DNA from 3 places in the Escherichia sp. HH091_1A genome. Region 3 is predicted to be linked to each of the others. Evidence: predicted binding sites of a transcription regulator. Region 3 holds the regulator's gene; each other region holds the start of a gene.
The links. Region 3 encodes sigma-54, which starts transcription at its own class of promoters, with help from an activator protein. Its sites were predicted from a motif close to GTTGGCACANNTTTCGCTNT; they were not measured.
Positions count from the first base shown of each region.

Region 1 (7,735 bases), 2.0 Mb from region 3:
GTAATTCAGACTATTGCACCCATCGGACCAGTGGCAAATTTGCGTTATACTCAACGCACTTTGGCTTGCTGCGGCAGCTTTGTTACTGGAGAGTTATATGAGTCAGGCGCTAAAAAATTTACTGACATTGTTAAATCTGGAAAAAATTGAGGAAGGACTCTTTCGCGGCCAGAGTGAAGATTTAGGTTTACGCCAGGTGTTTGGCGGCCAGGTCGTGGGTCAGGCCTTGTATGCTGCAAAAGAGACCGTCCCTGAAGAGCGGCTGGTACATTCGTTTCACAGCTACTTTCTTCGCCCAGGCGACAGTAAGAAGCCGATTATTTATGATGTCGAAACGTTGCGTGACGGTAACAGCTTCAGCGCCCGCCGGGTTGCTGCTATTCAAAACGGTAAACCGATTTTTTATATGACTGCCTCTTTCCAGGCACCAGAAGCGGGTTTCGAACATCAAAAAACAATGCCGTCCGCGCCAGCGCCTGATGGCCTGCCTTCGGAAACGCAAATCGCCCAATCGCTGGCGCACCTGCTGCCGCCAGTGCTGAAAGATAAATTCATCTGCGATCGTCCGCTGGAAGTCCGTCCGGTGGAGTTTCATAACCCACTGAAAGGGCATGTCGCAGAACCGCATCGTCAGGTATGGATCCGCGCAAATGGTAGCGTGCCGGATGATCTGCGCGTTCATCAGTATCTGCTCGGTTACGCTTCTGATCTTAACTTCCTGCCGGTAGCTTTACAGCCGCACGGCATCGGTTTTCTCGAACCGGGGATTCAGATTGCCACCATTGACCATTCCATGTGGTTCCATCGCCCTTTTAATTTGAATGAATGGCTGCTGTATAGCGTGGAGAGCACCTCGGCGTCCAGCGCACGCGGCTTTGTGCGCGGTGAGTTTTATACCCAGGACGGCGTGCTGATTGCCTCGACCGTTCAGGAAGGGGTAATGCGTAATCACAATTAAAAAAATAGCCGGAGGTGAAAACCGTCCGGCTGTTTTTTGCAGTGCTTATTACGCGTTATAGGCATTTTCGCCGTGGCTGTTGACGTCCAACCCTTCTCGCTCCTGTTCTTCCGGTACACGCAGACCAACCGTCAGATCCGCCAGTTTGTAGCCAATAAACGCCACCACACCGGACCAGACAATCGTAATGGCAATGCTTTCCAGCTGTACCAGCAACTGATGGCCCATCGTCACACCTTCAGCGAAGCCCACGCCGCCCAGCGAGCTGGCGGCAAAAATCCCGGTCATGATACAGCCGACAATGCCACAAACGCCGTGCACACCGAAGACATCGCAGGGATCATCCACCCGCAGCAAGCGTTTGAGCATGGTAACGCCCCACAAGCCCGCCAGACCAGCTACCACGCCGATAATCAACGCGCCGCCAACACCAATGTAGCCACAGGCTGGCGTCACGCCGACCAGACCGCCAATCGCGCCTGAACACGCTCCCAGCAGTGAAGGCTTACCACGCAGCGCCCATTCACCGAAGATCCAGCCAAGAATTGCCGCCGCCGTTGCGACCACAGTATTCACAAATGCCAGTGCTGCAATTTCATTCGCCGTGCCCGCTGATCCGGCGTTAAAGCCAAACCAACCGATATAGAGAATGGCAGTGCCGGTAAAGACCATCGGCAGGTTGTGCGGTTTAAACGCCTCTTTGCCGAAGCCCACGCGTTTACCAATCAGATACGCGCCCACCAGACCTGCAATAGCGGCGTTAATGTGCACCACCGTGCCACCCGCAAAATCCAGCGCACCGTGAGAAGCCAGCAAACCGCCGCCCCAGACCATATGCGCAATCGGAATGTAAGAAAGCGTCAGCCACACCACCACGAAAATCAGCACAGCTGAGAAGCGGATCCGTTCCGCCAGCGCCCCGACGATCAAGCCTACGGTAATGCAGGCAAACGATCCCTGAAACGCCACGTGGATATACTGATAAATGCTGCCCATCACCGCCGTCAGTTCGATGTTTTTCAGCATCAACCAGTTAATGTTGCCAAAGAAGTTGTTGCCCTCACCAAACGCCAGCGAGTAACCGTAAACCACCCAGAGAATACAGACCAGTGCAAACGTCACCGTCACCTGCGTCAGCATCGACAGCACGTTTTTGCCGCGAATTAACCCACCGTAAAACAGGGCAATCCCCGGAATAGTCATAAACAGCACCAGCGCAGTACAAATCATCATAAACGCATTGTCGGCTTTATCGGCCACCGCAGGTGCAGCCATTACCAGTCCCGGCAGCATCGCCAGTGAAGCAAGCCCAGTTTTTATCGTCGCTATCTTCATTTTTCGTTCCTGTTGCTGTGTGCCAGAGATTACAGCGCCGCTTCGTCGGCTTCGCCGGTACGAATACGAATGACGCGTTGCAATTCAGCGACGAAGATTTTGCCGTCGCCAATTTTTCCGGTGTAAGCCGCTTTGCTGACGATATCGATCACTTCATCGAGTTGGTCATCAGCAATCGCCACATCAATTTTTACTTTTGGCAGAAAGTTGACGCTGTATTCCGCCCCCCGGTACAGCTCGGCATGCCCTTTCTGACGCCCGAAACCTTTCACTTCGGTGACGGTCAGGCCCTGAATACCAATGGAAGATAACGCTTCACGAACGTCTTCCAGCTTGAATGGTTTGATTATCACGGTCACCAGCTTCATAGATCCCCTCCGGTCAGAATTCGGTAATGGTTCTGCTACACGAATAAGGTATTGCAAGCGGTGTGCCAGAAATGAAAAACGAGAAAGAGAGCAGGAAGTTAAGAAGATTGAAAACAAAAACGCACTATGACAGTGCACAGTGCGTTACATTTTTGCACCAACGATGAAATATTGCGCTATTCAGGCGCTCAATGATTCATCTTCACGCACGCTGGCTGCCAGCTCTTCGCCCACTAGTTGCAGTTGATACATCTGCCAGTAGCGCCCCTGGGCGGCCAGCAGTTGCTGGTGAGTCCCCTGTTCCACAGCCTGACCACGATGAAGCACCAGAATGGTGTCAGCATCAACAATGGTCGATAAGCGGTGAGCAATCACCACAAGCGTAGTGTGTTCACGCACCGCCGCCAGTGCGTGTTGAATCGCCTGTTCAGTACCGGAGTCAATGCTGGCGGTTGCCTCATCAAGGATCAGGATTTGCGGCGTCTCCACCAGCACGCGCGCCAGTGCCAGCAGTTGCTTTTGCCCGACGGAGAGATTATTCCCCTGCTCGCCCAGCGGCGTATAAATACCATCGCTCATGCTGCGCGCCAGCTCCGCCAGTTGCACGGTTTCCAGCGCCTGCCAGACACGTTCTTCGGAGATATCACGTCCCAGCGTCACGTTGGCGAGGAAGGTATCCGCCAGTACCACCGGATCTTGTTGCACCATCGCCACGCCCTGGCGCAGCACGCTGTGACTTAGCGAACTTAACGGACGACCATCAAGGCGAATCTCACCTTCCGTTAGCGGGTAATAGCCCATCAATAAACTGGCGAGGGTACTTTTACCACTGCCGGTATGCCCCACCAGCGCCACAAAGTTGCGCGAAGGCACCGAGAGATTAATGTTCTTCAGTACCAGATTGTCATCGCGATAAGCAAATGACACGTTATCGACTTCAATGTTGCCGCTCTGTAAGGGGCGATCATCATTGCCATATTGCTGGCGCGGTCCGTCCATCAGCTCAAACACGCGCTCACCAGCAACAACAGCCTGTTGCAGCATCGCCTGTTGCGTGGTCAGTTCGATTAAGGGTTCGTTAAGCCGCCCAAGATAGCTGATAAACGCATACAGTACGCCCACTTCAATGGTACCGCTGGCGGAGAAGCCAAACAGCATCAACAAGCCACAAAGAATGAGCGATGAAAACAGACTCAGCAGCGGACGCAGCAGAAAACCGTCGAGGCGCAGGGTTTGCATCCTCGCCATATAGTGTGAACGACTGGCCTCACCCATACGTTCGCCAAATCGCGCCTGCTGACGGAACTGCTGGATGACGCTCATGCCATTGATGATTTCGTTAAAGCCGTCGTTGATATCTGCCAGATAGGCGCGCACACGACGGACAATCGGCGTGCTGTAACGCTGGTATATCACCATTACCACCAGCACCACCGGGAAAATCATTATCGCTACCAGCGCCATTCGCCAGTCGAGACTAAACATCGCCACCAGCATCGCACCCACCAGGGCGGCGCTACGCAGGACCGTTGCCACTACGGTAACGTAGAGGTCGCGGATCACTTCAGTATCATTGGTAACGCGGGAAATCACCTGCCCGACAGGCTGGGTATCAAACTCGCTTAATGGCTGGCGCAACGCGGCATCCATCACGTCGGTACGCAACTGTTGCACTACACCTACTGCCGCCCGATTAAACAGCAGCGACTGCGCGTAATGTAGCCCGGCGGCAAACAGTTGTAGCCCAACATACGCCGCAGCCAGCCCGGCAACCACTTTCAACGGCAGGTTATTTTTCGCTACCATATTGTCGATAAAATAGCTGATAAGCAGCGGCCCACTGACTTCCGCCGCCGCCGCAACCCACATCATCAGGACCGCAATGCCCAGCGGTTTCCGCCACGGTGAACCGTACGCTAACAAGCGTTTGAGAGTTGGCCAGAGTTGGCTAAAACTACGCATCAACGGCCTCCTCGCGAATTTCCGGAGCGTCGTCGAGCGCCGCCTCCAGTTGTTGATAGCGATACATATCGCGATACCAGCCGCTTTGTTGTGCCAGCACATCATGATTGCCACGCTGGGCGATATGTCCGTGCTGCATCACAATAATTTCACTGGCTTCCGTCAGTGCCGAAAGGCGATGGGCACTGATGATTACCGTTCTTCCCTGCCCCCACTGACGCAGGTTATGCAGGATCTGGTGCTCTGTGCGTCCGTCCACCGCCGAAAGCGCATCATCAAGGATGAGGATTTCCGCGTTGACTAATAACGCACGAGCAATGGAGATACGCTGTTTTTGCCCACCAGAAAGCATCACGCCGCGCTCGCCCACCTCTGTATCGTAACCTTGCGGTAGACGCAAAATATCGTCATGTACGCTGGCTAACCGCGCGACATGCTCAATCTCTTGTTGGGTGGCATTCGGGCAACCCAGCGCGATGTTGTTCGCCACGGTGTCGGAAAAAAGGAATGGCGTCTGGCTGACCACCGCCAGGCGGCTACGCCAGCTATCGAGTTGTAACTTCGTCAGAGGAATATCATGAAAGCGAATATCCCCCTCGCTGACGTCGAAATGACGCTGAATGAGCGACAACAGGGTACTTTTGCCGGAACCAGTCGGCCCGCAGATACCCAGCATCTGACCGGGTTTCAGGGCTAAATTGACGTTTTCCAGCGCAGGATGGTCAGTCTGCGGATACATAAACTGGCGAATATTTACATCCAGTTCACCACGACCTTCTGGCACGGGTTCGCTACCATCGTTCACCACCGGCGCTTCCGCCAGCATCGCGCGAATACGGCTGTACGCAGCACTACCACGCTCCACTATGTTAAACATCCATGCCAGCGCCAGCATCGGCCAAATCATCAGACCTAAATACATCATAAAACTGGTGAGCTGGCCCAGCGTTAAACTGCCCTGCACCACCATCCAACTACCGCCGCCAATCGCCAGCAAGTTCGCCATACCAATCGCGATATAGATGGTCGGGTCGAAACGAGCATCAATACGCGCCACCCGCATGTTTTTTTTGCCGGTATCTTCGGCATCCGCGGCAAATAACGCCGACTGGCGATCTTCCAGACCAAAGGCTTTGATCATGCGGATACTGGTGAGGCTTTCCTGGGTGCGGTCATTAAGACTGGAAAACGCCGCCTGTGCCAGCTTAAAGCGTTCATGCAAGGCATCGCCGTTGCGCTTAATCATGATCGCCATCACTGGCATAGGTAACAGGGCAAATAAGGTCAACTGCCAGCTAATTTGCGTAGACATCATAATCAACACAGCGCAGCCCATCACCAGTGAATCCACCAGCGTCAGCACCCCTTCTCCGGCGGCAAACACGACCCGATCGACGTCATTGGTCGCACGAGCCATGAGGTCCCCCGTGCGATGACGCAGGTAAAACTCAGGATGCTGCCGGCTTAGCTGACGGTAATAATCTTCACGCAGTTCAACAGCCAGTTGATAAGACGCGCCAAACAGCAATACGCGCCAGACGTAACGCAGGAGATAAACCACAACAGCAATCAGCACCATGGTGGCGATCCACATCAGGATCTGCCCGGTAGTAAAGTGTTGTTCTGTCACGCCATCGACAACAATACCAACCACTTTCGGCGGAACCAGTTGCAGCATCGCGATAATGACAAGCAAGGCAACAGCCCCGAGATAGCGACGCCATTCCCGACGGAAATACCAGCTTAATTGAGCAAATAATCGCACGCGTAGTGTCCTGACCTGATTCTGGATATTTATTCGATGGGTAAAGAAGTGGTGTATTTAATCTGTTCCATCGCGAAGCTGGAAGTGACGTCCGACAGCCCCGGCACGCTGTTTACCAGACGCTTATAAAACTCGTCGTAGCGTTTCATATCGGCAACCTGGACGCGCATCAGATAATCGTATTCCCCGGCCATGCGCCAGAACCCCAGCACTTCTGGCATTTCAGTAACCACCGTCACAAAGCGGCAATACCATTCACTGCTGTGATGTTGCGTTTTTATCAGCACAAAGGCGGTCAGACCGAGGCCAATTTTTTCCGGGTCCAACAGGGCGACTTTGCCGATAAGGATACCGTCATCCTCCAACCGTTTCAGTCGCTTCCAGCAAGGCGTGGTTGTCAGATTAACGGCTTCAGCCAATGCCTGCAAAGAGAGGGTGCAATCCTGCTGTAGTAAGGCCAGCAGCTTACGGTCAATTTTATCTAACATAACCCTTCCACAGAGAAATTTTTTCTCTTTTAATTCTATTTTAAAGGTGAAATCGCGACAATTTATTCTGTGCGGTTTAAACACCACGGCACAAAATGACAAATTCAACGCAAAAAAAACCGGGCAATTGCCCGGTGCTGGAAGGGATCTCGTTATTCGGGGGAATAAGGTAGATGTGGATAGTCCAGCCAGTGCGTCAAATAGTGAGAGACCGCCTGATTTCGGCAATGTCCAATCACCGGTAAATGAGGGAGCTCCGCGCGCAGTTGCGGCATCGCATTGCCCATAATAAAGCCGCTACCGACGCTGCCTAACATTTCGCGATCGTTCATCGCATCACCAAAGGCCATGCAATCGCGCAACGATAAACCTAAATGTTGGGTCAGCACCGTCAATGCAGCGCCTTTATTGCAGTCCACCGGGAGCACTTCGAGGCAATCCGTCGCGGAAAAACACAAATGTGCACGCTCGCCTAATGATTCGTGTAGTAGGATCTGCAAGCGTGTAAGATCGTCGTGATCGCCACAGAAGCAGATCTTGGTGACGCGATCGAGTGGCATTTTTTTAACATCGATTATCTGATAACGAAAACCGCTATAGACAAATGCCTGCAACAACGCAGGGATCTCTTTTCCGGTAAACCAACCATCATCATTGAAAATATGCATGCTGGCTCGGGTATCCCATTGCTGATACAGCACCAGCTCTGCCACATCCGCAGGTAAATCATCACGATGTAAAAGTTCACCTTCCAGAGAATGCACGCGCGTTCCGTTGCCGGTAATCAAATACGCATCCAGCGATAGCGCCCCGAGAATATGCTGCATCTCCAGCGCATGACGACCTGTGGCGAAAGTGA
Region 1 is NZ_AP025747.1:550,016-557,750, reverse strand. Features, by position in the region: gene tesB (acyl-CoA thioesterase II) at 98-958, shown strand; gene amtB (ammonium transporter AmtB) at 1,007-2,293, opposite strand; gene glnK (P-II family nitrogen regulator) at 2,323-2,661, opposite strand; gene QUF14_RS02585 (SmdB family multidrug efflux ABC transporter permease/ATP-binding protein) at 2,842-4,623, opposite strand; gene QUF14_RS02580 (SmdA family multidrug ABC transporter permease/ATP-binding protein) at 4,616-6,388, opposite strand; gene decR (DNA-binding transcriptional regulator DecR) at 6,418-6,876, opposite strand; gene cof (HMP-PP phosphatase) at 7,029-7,735, opposite strand, start outside.
Region 1: glnK (P-II family nitrogen regulator) is a predicted target of sigma-54. The motif match lies at 2,712-2,731, and genes of this name have one in related genera.

Region 2 (7,735 bases), 760 kb from region 3:
AAACGTCACCTTTATTTCCTGATAGGCAGGTAAACCGAGAACTCGGTATGACCTGGCCAACTGGTAAATTCAATTTTGCCTGAATGCTGATCAATCAAATTACGGGCGATGGATAAGCCAAGCCCGGTGCCACCTTCGCGGCCGCTGACCATCGGGTAAAACAGCGTATCCTGCAAATGAGGCGGAATGCCTGGCCCGTTATCTTCCACATCAATCCGCGCTGCCAGCCGATAGCGCTCGCCGTGTAAGGTCAGTTGAAACGCGGTGCGGGTACGCAGAATGATTTCACCACCTTCCGGCCCCAGTGCCTGTAGCGCATTGCGCACAATATTCAGCAATACCTGTTCAATTTGATCCGGGTCGTGCGCCAGTTCCGGCAGGCTGGGGTCGTAATCACGAATCAACCGCACGTTGTCCGGCAGTTCCATCGACACCAGCGTCACCACGCGTTCAGCCACTTTGTGAATACTTTCGGTAACGCGCGTACCGGGCAGTTGCGGCCCCAACAGACGGTCGACCAGATTTCGCAACCGATCCGCCTGTTCAATAATCACTTTGGTATATTCCAGCAGTGACGGGTCAGGTAATGCTTTGCTGAGCAACTGGGCCGCGCCACGTAAACCGCCAAGCGGATTTTTAATCTCATGCGCCAGGCCGCGCACTAAATCACGGGCAGCAACCTGCTGGGCGTGCTGTAGCTGTTCCTGACTTAAGCGGCGCTGGTTATCCATCGGTGCCATCTCCAGCAGGATCATGCCGTCCGGCATACGCTGGGCCGTCACAGAAAGGATATGCGAGCGCCCGTCGATCACCAGCGTCACTTCGTTATCGGTAAAACCTTGCCCCGCCTCCAGACTTTCTTGCATCAGCTCGATATTTAATGAGAAGTAGCTCAACAGTTCCGGTAACGGCGTACCAAACAATTTGCGGGAGCTTTGGGCGAGCAGTTGTTGCGCGGCGGGGTTGGCGTAATGGATTGCCAGGTTGTCATCAATTAACAAAATACTGTTAATCAGCGAGTTGAGGATCTGCCCAGCATCGGGCTGCGTGCCTGTTGCCATAAAGCAGTCTCCTGAACAGGTTGCACCATTTTAGTGCATTATAGCTTTTTACGGATAAAAAGCGCGAAGCATCAAAGAAGTTACGGAGAAAAAAGCCCATGCAGAGATGGGCTGAAAGTTTCCACGGCAACTAAATCCCGGCCTTCTATGCACCGGGTAGTACAACTTCAACTATTAGACGCTGTAGTACAGCTCAAACTCTACCGGATGCGGAGTCATACGCACGCGGTCATTTTCTTCGCGACGCAGAGCGATGTACGCATCAATGGCTTCGTCAGTGAACACGCCACCGGCTTTCAGGAACTCGCGGTCCAGATCCAGTTCGTTCAGTGCTTCTTCCAGAGAACCAGCAACCTGTGGGATCTCTTTCGCTTCTTCTGGCGGCAGGTCATACAGGTTTTTGTCCATGGCTTCGCCTGGGTGGATCTTGTTCTTGATGCCATCAAGACCGGCCATCAGCAGGGCAGCAAAGCACAGGTACGGGTTAGCCGCCGGATCCGGGAAACGGACTTCGATACGACGTGCTTTCGGAGAAGAAACCACCGGAATACGGATAGACGCAGAACGGTTGCGTGCAGAGTAAGCCAGCATTACCGGTGCTTCGTAGCCCGGGACCAGACGCTTATAAGAGTTGGTGGTCGGGTTTGCCAGGGCGTTAATCGCTTTAGCGTGTTTGATTACGCCGCCAATGTAGTACAGCGCCTGCTCAGACAGACCTGCGTATTTGTCGCCTGCGAACAGGTTAACGCCGTTTTTAGACAGCGACATGTGGCAGTGCATACCGGAGCCGTTATCACCGAACATCGGTTTTGGCATAAAGGTCGCGGTTTTACCGAAGCGGTGCGCCACGTTGTGCACAACATATTTGTAGATCTGAATTTCGTCAGCTTTTTTGGTCATGGTATTGAAGCGGGTAGCCACTTCGTTCTGACCAGCAGTCGCTACTTCGTGGTGATGGGCTTCAACCACCAGACCCATCTGTTCCATCACCAGACACATTTCAGAACGAATATCCTGAGCAGAGTCTACTGGTGGCACCGGGAAGTAACCGCCTTTCACTGCCGGACGGTGACCTTTGTTACCACCTTCGTATTGGGTGGAGGAGTTCCATGCGCCTTCGATATCGTCGATAGCAACGTGGGAACCGGAGATAGAAGATCCGAAACGGATGTCATCGAACAGGAAGAATTCAGGTTCTGGCCCGAACAGTACGGTGTCGGCAATGCCAGTAGAACGCAGGTAATCTTCAGCGCGCTTCGCGATGGAACGCGGGTCACGGTCATAGCCTTGCAGGGTGCCTGGTTCAAGGATATCGCAACGGATAATCAGGGTAGAGTCCGCGAAGAACGGGTCAATCACTGCGGTGGATGCGTCTGGCATCAGCACCATGTCGGATTCGTTAATGCCTTTCCAGCCGCCAATCGAGGAGCCGTCAAACATTTTGCCTTCTTCGAAGAATTCAGCATTCACCTGATGAGCAGGGATAGTGACGTGCTGTTCTTTACCTTTGGTATCGGTGAAGCGCAAATCAACAAACTTCACTTCGTGCTCGTTCAGCATCGTCAGTACGTGTTCAGCGGACATACTTTAACTCTCCTGGATTGGTCATGGTCGTCGTGGTAACGAAATCTGCAATTATTTTGGCCGTGTCGCCGTAAAAAAGATAAAGCGAAAACTGTGCCAACTTTTAAATTGCCCCTAAAAGGCGTTATCATGCGCACCATCGTGCAAAAGGGCTGCACCACGATGTTAATGTTGCACCAATATAGTGCTTCAATGGAAACATTAAGCACCATATTGGTGCAATGACCTTTGGATAACCCTTTTTATGCTCCGTGAAAGCGATCACAAAGGGACTCTGCAATACTTGTTTGCGGAGGATGTTTGTGATCCTGTTTTGTAGTGCGATTAATCCGTGTACAATAACGCGCTATTTCTAATGCCTGAGGCAAAGTTGTGATCGAAAAATTGCGTAATATCGCCATCATCGCGCACGTAGACCATGGTAAAACCACCCTGGTAGACAAGCTGCTCCAACAATCCGGTACGTTCGACTCTCGTGCCGAAACCCAAGAGCGCGTGATGGACTCCAACGATTTGGAGAAAGAGCGTGGGATTACCATCCTCGCGAAAAACACCGCTATCAAATGGAATGATTACCGTATCAACATCGTTGATACCCCGGGGCACGCCGACTTCGGTGGTGAAGTTGAACGTGTAATGTCCATGGTAGACTCAGTGCTGCTGGTGGTTGACGCATTTGACGGCCCGATGCCGCAAACGCGCTTCGTAACCAAAAAAGCGTTTGCTTACGGCCTGAAGCCAATTGTTGTTATCAACAAAGTTGACCGCCCTGGCGCGCGTCCTGACTGGGTTGTGGATCAGGTATTTGACCTGTTCGTTAACCTCGACGCGACCGACGAGCAGCTGGACTTCCCGATCGTTTACGCTTCTGCGCTGAACGGTATCGCCGGTCTGGACCACGAAGATATGGCGGAAGACATGACCCCGCTGTATCAGGCAATTGTTGACCACGTTCCTGCGCCGGACGTTGACCTTGACGGTCCGTTCCAGATGCAGATTTCTCAGCTCGATTACAACAGCTATGTTGGCGTTATCGGCATTGGCCGCATCAAGCGCGGTAAAGTGAAGCCGAACCAGCAGGTCACTATCATCGATAGCGAAGGCAAAACCCGCAACGCGAAAGTCGGTAAAGTGCTGGGCCACCTCGGTCTGGAACGTATCGAAACCGATCTGGCGGAAGCTGGCGATATCGTGGCGATCACGGGCCTGGGCGAACTGAACATTTCTGACACCGTTTGCGACACGCAAAACGTTGAAGCGCTGCCGGCACTCTCCGTTGATGAGCCGACCGTTTCTATGTTCTTCTGCGTTAACACCTCACCGTTCTGCGGTAAAGAAGGTAAGTTCGTAACGTCTCGTCAGATTCTGGATCGTCTGAACAAAGAACTGGTACACAACGTTGCGCTGCGCGTAGAAGAAACTGAAGACGCCGATGCGTTCCGCGTTTCTGGTCGTGGCGAACTGCACCTGTCTGTTCTGATCGAAAACATGCGTCGTGAAGGTTTCGAACTGGCGGTATCCCGTCCGAAAGTTATCTTCCGTGAAATTGACGGTCGTAAACAAGAGCCGTATGAAAACGTGACTCTGGACGTTGAAGAACAGCATCAGGGTTCTGTAATGCAGGCGCTGGGCGAACGTAAAGGCGACCTGAAAAACATGAATCCAGACGGTAAAGGCCGCGTACGTCTCGACTACGTGATCCCAAGCCGTGGTCTGATTGGCTTCCGTTCTGAGTTCATGACCATGACTTCTGGTACGGGTCTGCTGTACTCCACCTTCAGCCACTACGACGACGTACGTCCGGGTGAAGTGGGTCAGCGTCAGAACGGCGTACTGATCTCTAACGGTCAGGGTAAAGCGGTCGCGTTCGCGCTGTTCGGTCTGCAGGATCGCGGTAAGCTGTTCCTCGGTCACGGTGCCGAAGTTTACGAAGGTCAGATTATCGGTATTCACAGCCGTTCTAACGACCTGACTGTAAACTGTCTGACCGGTAAGAAACTGACCAACATGCGTGCTTCCGGTACTGACGAAGCCGTTGTTCTGGTTCCGCCTATCCGCATGACTCTGGAACAAGCGCTGGAGTTCATCGATGATGACGAACTGGTAGAAGTGACTCCGACCTCTATCCGTATTCGTAAACGTCACCTGACGGAAAACGATCGTCGTCGCGCCAACCGCGCACCGAAAGACGATTAATTTCGTTTTTTAGTCATAAAAAACCTGCCAGTGATGGCAGGTTTTTTTTTGCCTGTCGTAAGTTCTCACCAGTGCGAGTATCTCCCTTATAAGTTTGTGGTTACGTCAATAGAGAGCTTTGTCACAATTATCTGCAAAGTCATACGCTGTTAATTGCTTTCTTTTTTGGCGTAAGCGTAAGATGCCTAATCTGGTTTAAACCAAAAGGATTAAACAATGGCGGAGAATCAATCCACCGTAGAAAATGCAAAAGAGAAACTGGATCGGTGGTTGAAAGATGGCATCACCACGCCGGGTGGAAAACTCCCTTCAGAAAGAGAGCTGGGAGAGCTGCTGGGCATTAAACGTATGACGTTACGCCAGGCGTTGCTGAACCTTGAGGCAGAATCCAAAATTTTCCGTAAGGATCGTAAAGGGTGGTTCGTGACTCAGCCGCGATTTAATTACAGTCCGGAGCTGTCGGCGAGCTTTCAGCGGGCCGCAATTGAGCAAGGGCGGGAACCTTCCTGGGGCTTTACTGAGAAAAGCCGTACCAGCGACATTCCCGAGACGCTCGCGCCACTGGTTGCAGTGACGCCATCAACTGAACTCTATCGCATTACCGGCTGGGGGGCGCTGGAAGGACATAAAGTTTTCTATCACGAAACATATATTAATCCTGAAGTTGCCCCAGGTTTTATAGAGCAACTTGAAAACCACTCATTTTCTTCAGTCTGGGAAAAATGCTACCAAAAAGAGACGGTAGTAAAAAAACTGGTTTTCAAACCCGTAAGAATGCCGGGTGATATCAGTAAATTTCTTGGCGGTTCAGCGGGCATGCCTGCGATCTTAATTGAAAAACATCGCGCTGACCAGCAAGGCAATATTGTCCAGATAGATATTGAATATTGGCGATTTGAGGCCGTGGATCTCATCATTAATCTGTAGGTGTTTTATGGTGACAATAAATAACGCAAGAAAGATTCTACAACGTGTCGATACTCTTCCTCTTTATTTGCATGCCTACGCTTTTCATTTAAATATGCGGCTGGAAAGAGTATTGCCGGCTGATTTACTTGATATTGCAAGTGAAAATAATCTGCGAGGCGTCAAAATTCATGTTCTGGATGGCGAGCGTTTTTCTCTGGGCAATATGGCAGATAAAGAACTCTCTGCCTTTGGCGATAAAGCCCGCCATCTGAACCTTGATATTCATATTGAAACCAGTGCCTCAGATAAGGCATCTATTGACGAAGCCGTTGCCATTGCGTTGAAAACTGGGGCATCGTCAGTACGTTTTTATCCGCGTTATGAAGGTAATTTGCGCGACGTATTATCGATCATTGCTAACGATATTGCCTATGTTCGGGAAACATATCGGGACAGCGGCCTGACCTTTACGATCGAACAGCATGAAGATTTAAAAAGCCATGAACTGGTGTCGCTGGTCAAAGACAGTGAGATGAAATCACTTTCCTTACTGTTTGATTTTGCGAATATGATCAATGCGAATGAGCATCCCATAGACGCTTTAAAAACGATGGCACCACATATTACTCAGGTGCATATCAAAGATGCCTTGATTGTTAAAGAACAAGGTGGCCTGGGACATAAAGCCTGTATTTCAGGTCAGGGAGATATGCCATTTAAAGAATTATTAACGCACCTTATCTGCTTGGGTGATGATGAGCCACAGGTGACGGCATATGGCCTGGAAGAAGAGGTTGATTATTATGCTCCGGCGTTCCGCTTTGAAGACGAAGATGATAATCCGTGGATCCCTTATCGCCAGATGAGTGAAACACCACTGCCAGAAAATCATTTACTGGATGCGCGGTTACGTAAAGAAAAAGAAGATGCAATTAATCAGATAAATCATGTGCGTAACGTACTACAACAAATCAAACAAGAGGCAAACCATCTTCTGAACCACTAATAAGTTTTAACTCATCCGCTGTTAATAAAAACCATTCCATAAGAATGGCCGGTATCTTATTGCCTTTAGAACAGTGATTTTCAAAATCGCTTAGGGGATGTTATGCTCACGAAAAAGAAATGGGCGTTATTTAGTCTATTAACACTGTGTGGCGGTACAATTTATAAATTACCGTCGTTGAAAGATGCGTTTTATATCCCGATGCAGGAATATTTCCATTTGACCAATGGTCAAATTGGTAATGCTATGTCGGTAAACTCATTTGTCACCACAGTGGGATTTTTTCTGTCTATTTATTTTGCCGATAAACTACCGCGCAGATACACCATGTCATTCTCACTCATTGCGACAGGATTACTGGGTGTTTATTTGACGACAATGCCGGGGTATTGGGGCATCCTCTTTGTCTGGGCGCTATTTGGTGTTACCTGCGACATGATGAACTGGCCTGTCTTGCTCAAGTCGGTAAGTCGACTGGGCAATAGCGAACAACAAGGTCGTTTGTTTGGCTTCTTCGAAACAGGGCGTGGAATTGTCGATACTGTGGTGGCATTTTCTGCGTTGGCAGTATTTACCTGGTTTGGCAGTGGCTTGTTGGGCTTTAAAGCGGGTATCTGGTTCTATTCCCTTATTGTGATTGCCGTGGGCGTTATCATTTTCTTTGTACTCAATGACAAAGAAGAGGCACCGTCCGTGGAGGTGAAAAAAGAAGACGAAGCATCGCAAAACACCAGTATGACTTCGGTGCTGAGAGATAAAACCATCTGGCTTATCGCTTTCAACGTCTTCTTCGTTTACGCGGTTTACTGTGGCCTGACATTCTTCATTCCATTCCTGAAAAACATCTATCTGCTGCCCGTTGCGCTGGTGGGGGCTTATGGAATCATTAACCAATACTGTCTGAAAATGATCGGTGGACCGATTGGTGGCATGATTTCAGATAAGATCCTGAAATCGCCGAGTAAATATCTATGCTACA
Region 2 is NZ_AP025747.1:4,737,523-4,745,257, forward strand. Features, by position in the region: gene glnL (nitrogen regulation protein NR(II)) at 12-1,061, opposite strand; gene glnA (glutamate--ammonia ligase) at 1,236-2,645, opposite strand; gene typA (ribosome-dependent GTPase TypA) at 3,018-4,841, shown strand; gene QUF14_RS23595 (GntR family transcriptional regulator) at 5,058-5,768, shown strand; gene QUF14_RS23600 (sugar phosphate isomerase/epimerase family protein) at 5,776-6,756, shown strand; gene QUF14_RS23605 (MFS transporter) at 6,859-7,735, shown strand, end outside.
Region 2: glnA (glutamate--ammonia ligase) is a predicted target of sigma-54. The motif match lies at 2,727-2,746, and genes of this name have one in related genera.

Region 3 (7,735 bases):
CATTGCTCGATATTCCCATGCTGGAACAGTATCTCGAACTTGTAGGACCGAAGCTGATCACCGACGGGTTAGCAGTGTTTGAGAAGATGATGCCGGGCTATGTGAGTGTACTGGAGTCGAATCTGACGGCGCAGGATAAAAAAGGCATCGTCGAGGAAGGGCATAAAATTAAAGGCGCGGCGGGTTCAGTGGGTTTACGCCATCTGCAACAGCTGGGTCAGCAAATTCAGTCTCCTGACCTTCCAGCCTGGGAAGATAACGTCGGTGAATGGATTGAAGAGATGAAAGAAGAGTGGCGTCACGACGTAGAAGTACTGAAAGCGTGGGTGGCAAAAGCTACTAAAAAATGACCCCGGCTAGACCGGGGTGCGCGAATACTGCGCCAACACCAGGGAAATCTTGGCTGCGCCGTAAATTATTATGATGAGTTACAAGGGCACAGCACTGTTTTTCAGGCCGCACGCAGTTAAGATAGCAAAACTTAAATGATTTGTTACATGAATCAGTTAAATGTGTGATGCGTAGCATTTTTATTAAAAAAATTAATGTGTTTCAGTCAATTGCGAAAGGATGATCACAATGAAGAAAATTGGCGTAATTCTGAGCGGATGCGGCGTCTATGACGGTTCTGAAATTCATGAAGCGGTGTTGACGTTGTTAGCTATTTCACGCAGCGGTGCGCAGGCGGTCTGCTTTGCACCGGATAAGCAGCAGGTTGATGTTATCAACCATTTAACTGGCGAAGCGATGACGGAAACGCGCAATGTGCTGATTGAAGCGGCACGAATAACGCGCGGTGAAATCCGTCCTCTGGCTCAGGCCGATGCCGCTGAACTGGATGCGTTGATTGTGCCGGGGGGGTTTGGCGCGGCGAAGAATTTAAGCAATTTTGCCAGTCTTGGTAGCGAATGCACCGTTGACCGTGAATTAAAGGCGCTGGCACAAGCGATGCATCAGGCCGGAAAACCGCTTGGTTTTATGTGTATTGCCCCGGCGATGCTGCCGAAAATTTTCGATTTCCCGCTGCGTTTGACCATCGGTACTGATATCGATACCGCAGAAGTGCTGGAAGAGATGGGCGCGGAGCATGTGCCGTGTCCTGTCGATGATATCGTGGTTGATGAAGACAATAAGATTGTCACCACCCCGGCATATATGCTTGCGCAGAACATTGCAGAAGCGGCGAGCGGCATTGATAAGCTGGTTTCCCGCGTGCTGGTTCTGACTGAATGAGTAAAAGCCGCTTAACGGTGTTTAGTTTCGTTCGCCGTTTTCTTCTACGGTTAATGGTTGTCCTCGCCGTTTTCTGGGGCGGGGGCATCGCGTTGTTTAGCGTTGCGCCTGTTTCTTTCTCAGCGGTAATGGCCGAGCGACAAGTCAGCGCCTGGCTGCATGGCAATTTTCGTTACGTGGCACATTCTGACTGGGTCAGTATGGATCAAATCTCGCCGTGGATGGGACTGGCGGTGATTGCCGCAGAAGATCAGAAGTTTCCTGAGCACTGGGGCTTTGATGTCGCTTCCATTGAGCAAGCCCTGGCGCACAACGAGCGCAATGAAAACCGTATTCGCGGCGCATCAACGATTTCTCAGCAAACAGCCAAAAATCTCTTTTTATGGGATGGACGTAGCTGGGTACGAAAAGGGTTGGAAGCCGGATTAACGCTGGGGATAGAAACAGTCTGGAGCAAAAAGCGTATCCTGACGGTTTACCTGAATATCGCCGAATTTGGCGACGGTGTGTTTGGCGTCGAAGCTGCGGCACAACGTTATTTCCACAAACCCGCGAGCAAACTTACCCGGTCGGAAGCTGCGTTACTGGCTGCCGTATTACCTAATCCACTGCGTTTCAAAGTCTCCGCGCCATCGGGCTATGTGCGTAGCCGTCAGGCGTGGATTTTACGGCAGATGTATCAGTTAGGCGGTGAGTCGTTTATGCAACAACACCAGCTGAATTAAGCTTCGCGCGAAGTGAGGGTCAGCGTTTTGCTCTCACGTGGTTGCAGATCTTTCTGTAGGGCAATAGCCAGTGCCGGCTGGGCGATAAACCGTTTCCATAACCGCTCTTGCTTTCGCTGACAACACCACTTTGACCAGGTCGCCAGTGGAATCAACGTGCTTTCACCAATGTTGTCGCAGACGACGGGGATAACCTCTGACTCACTGATGCGGTGACAGAGGATATTCTGCGGCTTCAACGACATCGTCACGATATGGTTATCCTGCAAATAACGTTTCAGCTGTTTCAGTAACTGGCGCAGCTGTGCAACGTCTTCTTCGTAACGACATTGTTCTGCAAATTCGGTCAGCGTAACGGAGGGCTTACCGTCGAAATCGGCAATCACATCGTAGACATAACCCGTTCCGCAATCCGTCTCCACGGTACCGTGATAGCGCGGTATTCCACTCCAGTCTTTTAACCGGCGACCAAGATGCGCGTAATACTTTAACTCACGGCGGATCTCTTTATCACCACCATCACCACGGTGGTAGACAATCTTGATACAGCGTTGGGCATCTTCCGGATGCGCATAGCATTTCCGATGTCTTCCGGTGCCCAGGGGATTTTGTTCAGATAAGCGAATCATACCATCTCCTGGAAATATTTTCTGACGATCTCCAGTATGGTCGAATAACTTAAACAAAACCTAAACAATGCCTCTTAAGGTTTTCTTAAGGTTCTTCTGAAAGTGAAAAGCGCACAAAATGTACAATTTCCGTCATTAATAACGATTTCAGTACGCGCTTTTTTTATTGTCGGGGGGAGCTTGAAGGGATTTGTATGTCAAAGTGATGAAAATTAATCTTCATCAAAACCAGAGTTAAAGAGGGCGATAACGGCGGCCAGTGCTTCCTCTTCCTGTGGACCGGTCGCTTCGACTTCAATCTGCCGTCCTTTGGCAGAATCCAGCATCAGCAGCGCAATAACGCTGTTGGCTTCAGCTTCAGTGCCTTCATCGTTACGTAACAGCACATCAGCGTCAAAACCCTGCATTAATTCAAACAGCTTCATTGCAGGCCGGGCATGCATGCCCAGCTTGTTTGTGATTTCAACAGTTTGCTTGACGGTCATGGTTTACGTTTTTCCAGCGTACGATGGCGTGACTGGACGTTTTTACCGCGTGAACGGAAGTAGTCTGCCAACTGCTCTGCAATATACACCGAACGGTGCTTCCCGCCAGTACAACCAATGGCGACCGTCAGGTAGCTACGGTTGTTGGTTTCCAGCATAGGTAACCATAGCTCAAGATAGCTTCGCGTCTGGTAAATAAAATTGTGTACTTCTGTGTGGCGGTCGAGGAACGCGGCGACAGGCTTATCAAGACCTGTCATCGGACGCAGTTTTGGATCCCAGTGCGGGTTCGGCAAGAAGCGCACGTCAAAGACGTAATCTGCATCGATAGGGATACCGTGTTTGAAGCCGAAAGACTCAAAGACCATGGTCAGTTCGCGTTCACGTTTACCCAGTAAACGGGTACGCAACATTTCTGCCAGCTCGTGAACGGACATTTCTGAGGTATCGACAATCAGATCCGCTCGCGAACGCAGTGGTTCCAGTAGATCGCTTTCTTTGTCGATAGCACTTTCCAGCGACAGGTTTTTGCTGGAAAGCGGATGCAGGCGGCGCGTGTCACTGTAACGACGAATTAAGGTATTACGGTCGGCATCCAGGAACAGGAGTTGCGGTGAGAAAGCGTCAGGTAGGTTACTCATCGCCTGTTCGAATATTTCTGGTGACTCCGGCATATTACGAACATCAATGCTGACGGCGGCAGAAATCTCGCGATCGGCCAGAGTTCGAGCCAGATCGGGTAACAACACTACGGGGAGGTTATCCACGCAGTAAAAACCCATATCTTCCAGCGCACGAAGGGCGACAGATTTACCTGAACCTGAACGTCCGCTGACGATCATCAGTACCATGTACTGTTTCTCCTCACAACGTCTAAAAGAGACATTACCGAATAACTACGCTTCATCCGGAGTACCTTCGGTATCCGTAATGATTTGATACAGCTCTTCATCGCTCTGGGCTGCGCGTAAACGGCGGCAGATGGTTTTATCCGCCAGACGTTTCGCTACCAGCGACAGAGTATGCAGGTGCGTTTTGGTTTGGTCAGCTGGAACCAGCAACGCAAACAGTAAATCTACCGGTTGGTTGTCAATGGCATCGAAAGCTATGGGCGTTTCGAGCTGAACGAAAACGCCAACGGCGCGCAGAGTATCTTCTTCCAGTTTGCCATGCGGAATGGCTATACCATTGCCGATACCGGTACTGCCCATTTTTTCCCGCGTCAGGATAGCTTCAAAAACCACCTGAGGCGGCAGGCTAAGTTGTTTTGCCGCCAGCTCGCTGATGATTTCCAGGGCGCGTTTTTTGCTCTGACAGTGGACGCGGCTTCGCGTACATTCCCTGTTAAGAACAGTGCTAAGCTGTAGAGTTGTATCATTATTTGTCATAATTTCACCTAAGAACCTGCTCACTCAAACGGTGGAACAGGTTCGGAGCATTAACTGTACAAATGGCCCGTTGTGCCGCACAACAGGCCGCCATGCACATGCTAATTGCCCGGACAATTAGTGTTGTTTCAGTTTATCTTTATGTTTGGTCAACTGGCGTGCCAGCTTATCAATTAAGCCATCAATGGCAGCGTACATGTCCTGACCTTCCGCGCTGGCATGAATTTCACCACCGTTTACATGCAGTGTTGCATCTGAGGTATGGGTGACTTTCTCGACTTTCAGAACAACATAGACCTGGTTGATTCGGTCAAAATATTGCTCAAGTTTGGCAAATTTAGCAGTAACAAATTCGCGCAGTGCCTCGGTGATCTCGACGTTATTTCCGGTAATGTTGAGCTGCATAGTGTCTTCCTTATCGGTTGGGTCAAACGAGCTGTTTACGCTGGTTTGACGGCGGAATGGATAAAGACTCTCGGTACTTCGCAACAGTGCGGCGTGCCACCATGATACCTTGTTCTGACAGCAAAGAGGTTAACTTGCTGTCGCTTAGCGGTTTCGCTGGGTTTTCCGCCGCGATTAATTTCTTCACCAGCGCACGAATTGCCGTTGAGGAAGCTTCGCCGCCGCCCTCGGTATTGACGTGACTGGAAAAGAAATACTTCAGTTCAAAAATGCCTCGTGGACTATGCAGGTATTTTTGCGTGGTCACGCGAGATATCGTCGATTCATGCATTTCGACAGCCTGGGCGATATCGGCCAGTACCATCGGTTTCATATATTCTTCGCCTTGCTCAAAGAAGGCTTGCTGCTGTTCAACGATACAGCGACTCACGCGTAGTAGCGTATCGTTACGGCTTTCCAGACTCTTGATCAACCATTTGGCATCCTGCAGATTGCTGCGGATAAACTGGCTGTCACCGTCGTTGCGCGCGTTATTGCACATCGAGGCGTAGTGCTGGTTGATTTGCAGACGCGGAATGCTGTCGCTGTTGAGTTCTACTGTCCAGTGACCGTTATGCTTACGCACCAGTACATCTGGAATAACATACTCCGGTTCACCAGTCTGGATCGACTGTCCGGGGCGTGGATCGAGCGACTGGATCAGATTGACGGCTTCTTTCAGCACATCTTCTTTCAGTCGCGTGACGCGCATTAAGGTGCGGAAGTCGTGATTGGCTAACAGATCGAGATGATCGCTAATGATCAGTCTCGCCTCTTCCAGCCACGGCGTAGTTTTGTCGAATTGGGAGAGTTGGATCAGCAGGCAGTCACGCAGATCTTTCGCCGCTACGCCGACCGGATCAAACCGTTGGATCCGCTTCAGGACGGCTTCAACTTCATCGATGTCGATTTCTTCATCGCCCATACTTTCGAGAATATCTTCCAGCGGAACAGTCAGATAACCGGTGTCATCAACGGCATCGACGATAGAGGTAGCAATAGCGCGGTCAGTGTCGGAAAACGGTGTCAGCTCGACTTGCCACATCAGGTAATCTTGCAAGGTCTGCGTTGTTTCGCCCTGATAGACCGGCAGCTCGTCGTCAATGTAGTCACCGCTGGTGCCGGAGGGTGTACCAGCGGTGTAAATGGTGTCCCAACTGGCATCGAGCGGCAGCTCTTCCGGCATCTCTTTTTGTTCGAGCGCGTCGGCGGTGTCCAGTGTTTCACTGTCTTGCGTTTCGCGGGTGTCGATTTCTTCATGAGTGTCGATTTGCTCAAGCAGCGGATTACTCTCCAGCGCCTGCTGTAGCTCCTGCTGAAGTTCCAGCGTCGACAACTGCAACAGACGAATAGCCTGTTGGAGCTGTGGCGTCATCGCCAGTTGTTGGCTAAGCCTGAGTTGCAAACCTTGCTTCATGTTCAGAATCGTACTCTCCTGATAAAACGTCGCAAACTTCTACCCTATCAGAGTCTGAAGTCTTCCCCAAGGTATACACGCTTAACATGTTCGTCTTGTAAGATTTCTGTAGGCGTGCCGTGGGCGATCAAATGCCCCTGACTGACGATATAAGCGCGTTCACAAACCGCCAGCGTTTCACGCACGTTATGGTCGGTGATCAGCACGCCCAGGCCGCTGTCGCGCAAGTGCTCAATGATGCGTTTGATGTCGATAACCGAGATCGGGTCAACCCCGGCAAACGGTTCATCAAGCAGAATAAATTTCGGATTCGCAGCCAGTGCACGGGCAATTTCTACACGGCGACGTTCACCCCCGGAGAGTGACTGCCCCATGCTGTCACGCAGGTGTTCGATGTGAAACTCTTCCATCAGCTCGTTCGCGCGGTCTTCACGTTGTTCAGCAGACAAGTCGTCACGAATTTGCAGTACCGCCATCAGGTTATCGTAAACGCTGAGGCGACGAAAAATGGAGGCTTCCTGCGGCAGATAGCCGATACCGCGGCGCGCGCGCGCATGCAGAGGCAGCAGACTGATATCGTCATCATCAATAATGATATTGCCCGCATCGCGCGGCACAATGCCAACAACCATGTAGAAAGTGGTGGTCTTACCGGCACCGTTTGGCCCCAGCAGACCGACAATTTCCCCGGAGTTGACGGTCAGGCTGACGTCTTCTACCACGCGGCGGCCTTTATAGGCTTTTGCAAGGTTCTTTGCAGTTAATGTTGCCATAACGAATTAATTACCCTTCTTCTGTGCCGGGGTCTGGCCTTTGTTGTTTTTGTCCTGCAGCTGCGACGGCACCAGAACGGTGGTTACGCGCTTGCCTTTGTCGCTGAACGCCTGCATTTTCTGCTCTTTCACCAGGTAAGTGATCTTATCACCCTTAATGTTGCTATCGACCTGCTGCAGATAAGCATTACCCGTCAGAACGACAAAATCTTTTGCCAGTTCGTAGTGCATCTGGGAAGCGTGACCTTCAACGGGTTTACCGTTGTCCTGCATCTGGTAGAACGTTGCCGGTTTACCGTAGCCGTCAATCACTTCTTTACCTTGTTCGCCGCCCGGACGGGTAACGACCACTTTGTCGGCATTAATTTTGATGGTGCCCTGGGTGACGATGACATTACCGGTAAAGGTAACCACGTTGCCTTGCATATCAAGAGATTGCTGGTCCGATTCAATGTGGATCGGCTGATCAGTGTCTCCGGTTACGGCAAATGCCGGAATGCTGGCGGCCAGAAGTGAGCTGGCAAGCACAAGATTAAGGCTGAGTTTGTTTGTTTTGAATTTCATAGGATGTTCTAACCTTTTCAATCAGCTCGGCGTTCTTGCTGCGTAAGTTGCCGCGCATTTTCAGACCGCTGGAGTTA
Region 3 is NZ_AP025747.1:3,982,435-3,990,169, reverse strand. Features, by position in the region: gene arcB (aerobic respiration two-component sensor histidine kinase ArcB) at 1-350, shown strand, start outside; gene elbB (isoprenoid biosynthesis glyoxalase ElbB) at 580-1,233, shown strand; gene mtgA (monofunctional biosynthetic peptidoglycan transglycosylase) at 1,230-1,958, shown strand; gene yrbL (PhoP regulatory network protein YrbL) at 1,955-2,587, opposite strand; gene npr (PTS phosphocarrier protein NPr) at 2,800-3,072, opposite strand; gene rapZ (RNase adapter RapZ) at 3,069-3,923, opposite strand; gene ptsN (PTS IIA-like nitrogen regulatory protein PtsN) at 3,969-4,460, opposite strand; gene hpf (ribosome hibernation promoting factor) at 4,578-4,865, opposite strand; gene rpoN (RNA polymerase factor sigma-54) at 4,888-6,321, opposite strand; gene lptB (LPS export ABC transporter ATP-binding protein) at 6,369-7,094, opposite strand; gene lptA (lipopolysaccharide ABC transporter substrate-binding protein LptA) at 7,101-7,658, opposite strand; gene lptC (LPS export ABC transporter periplasmic protein LptC) at 7,627-7,735, opposite strand, start outside.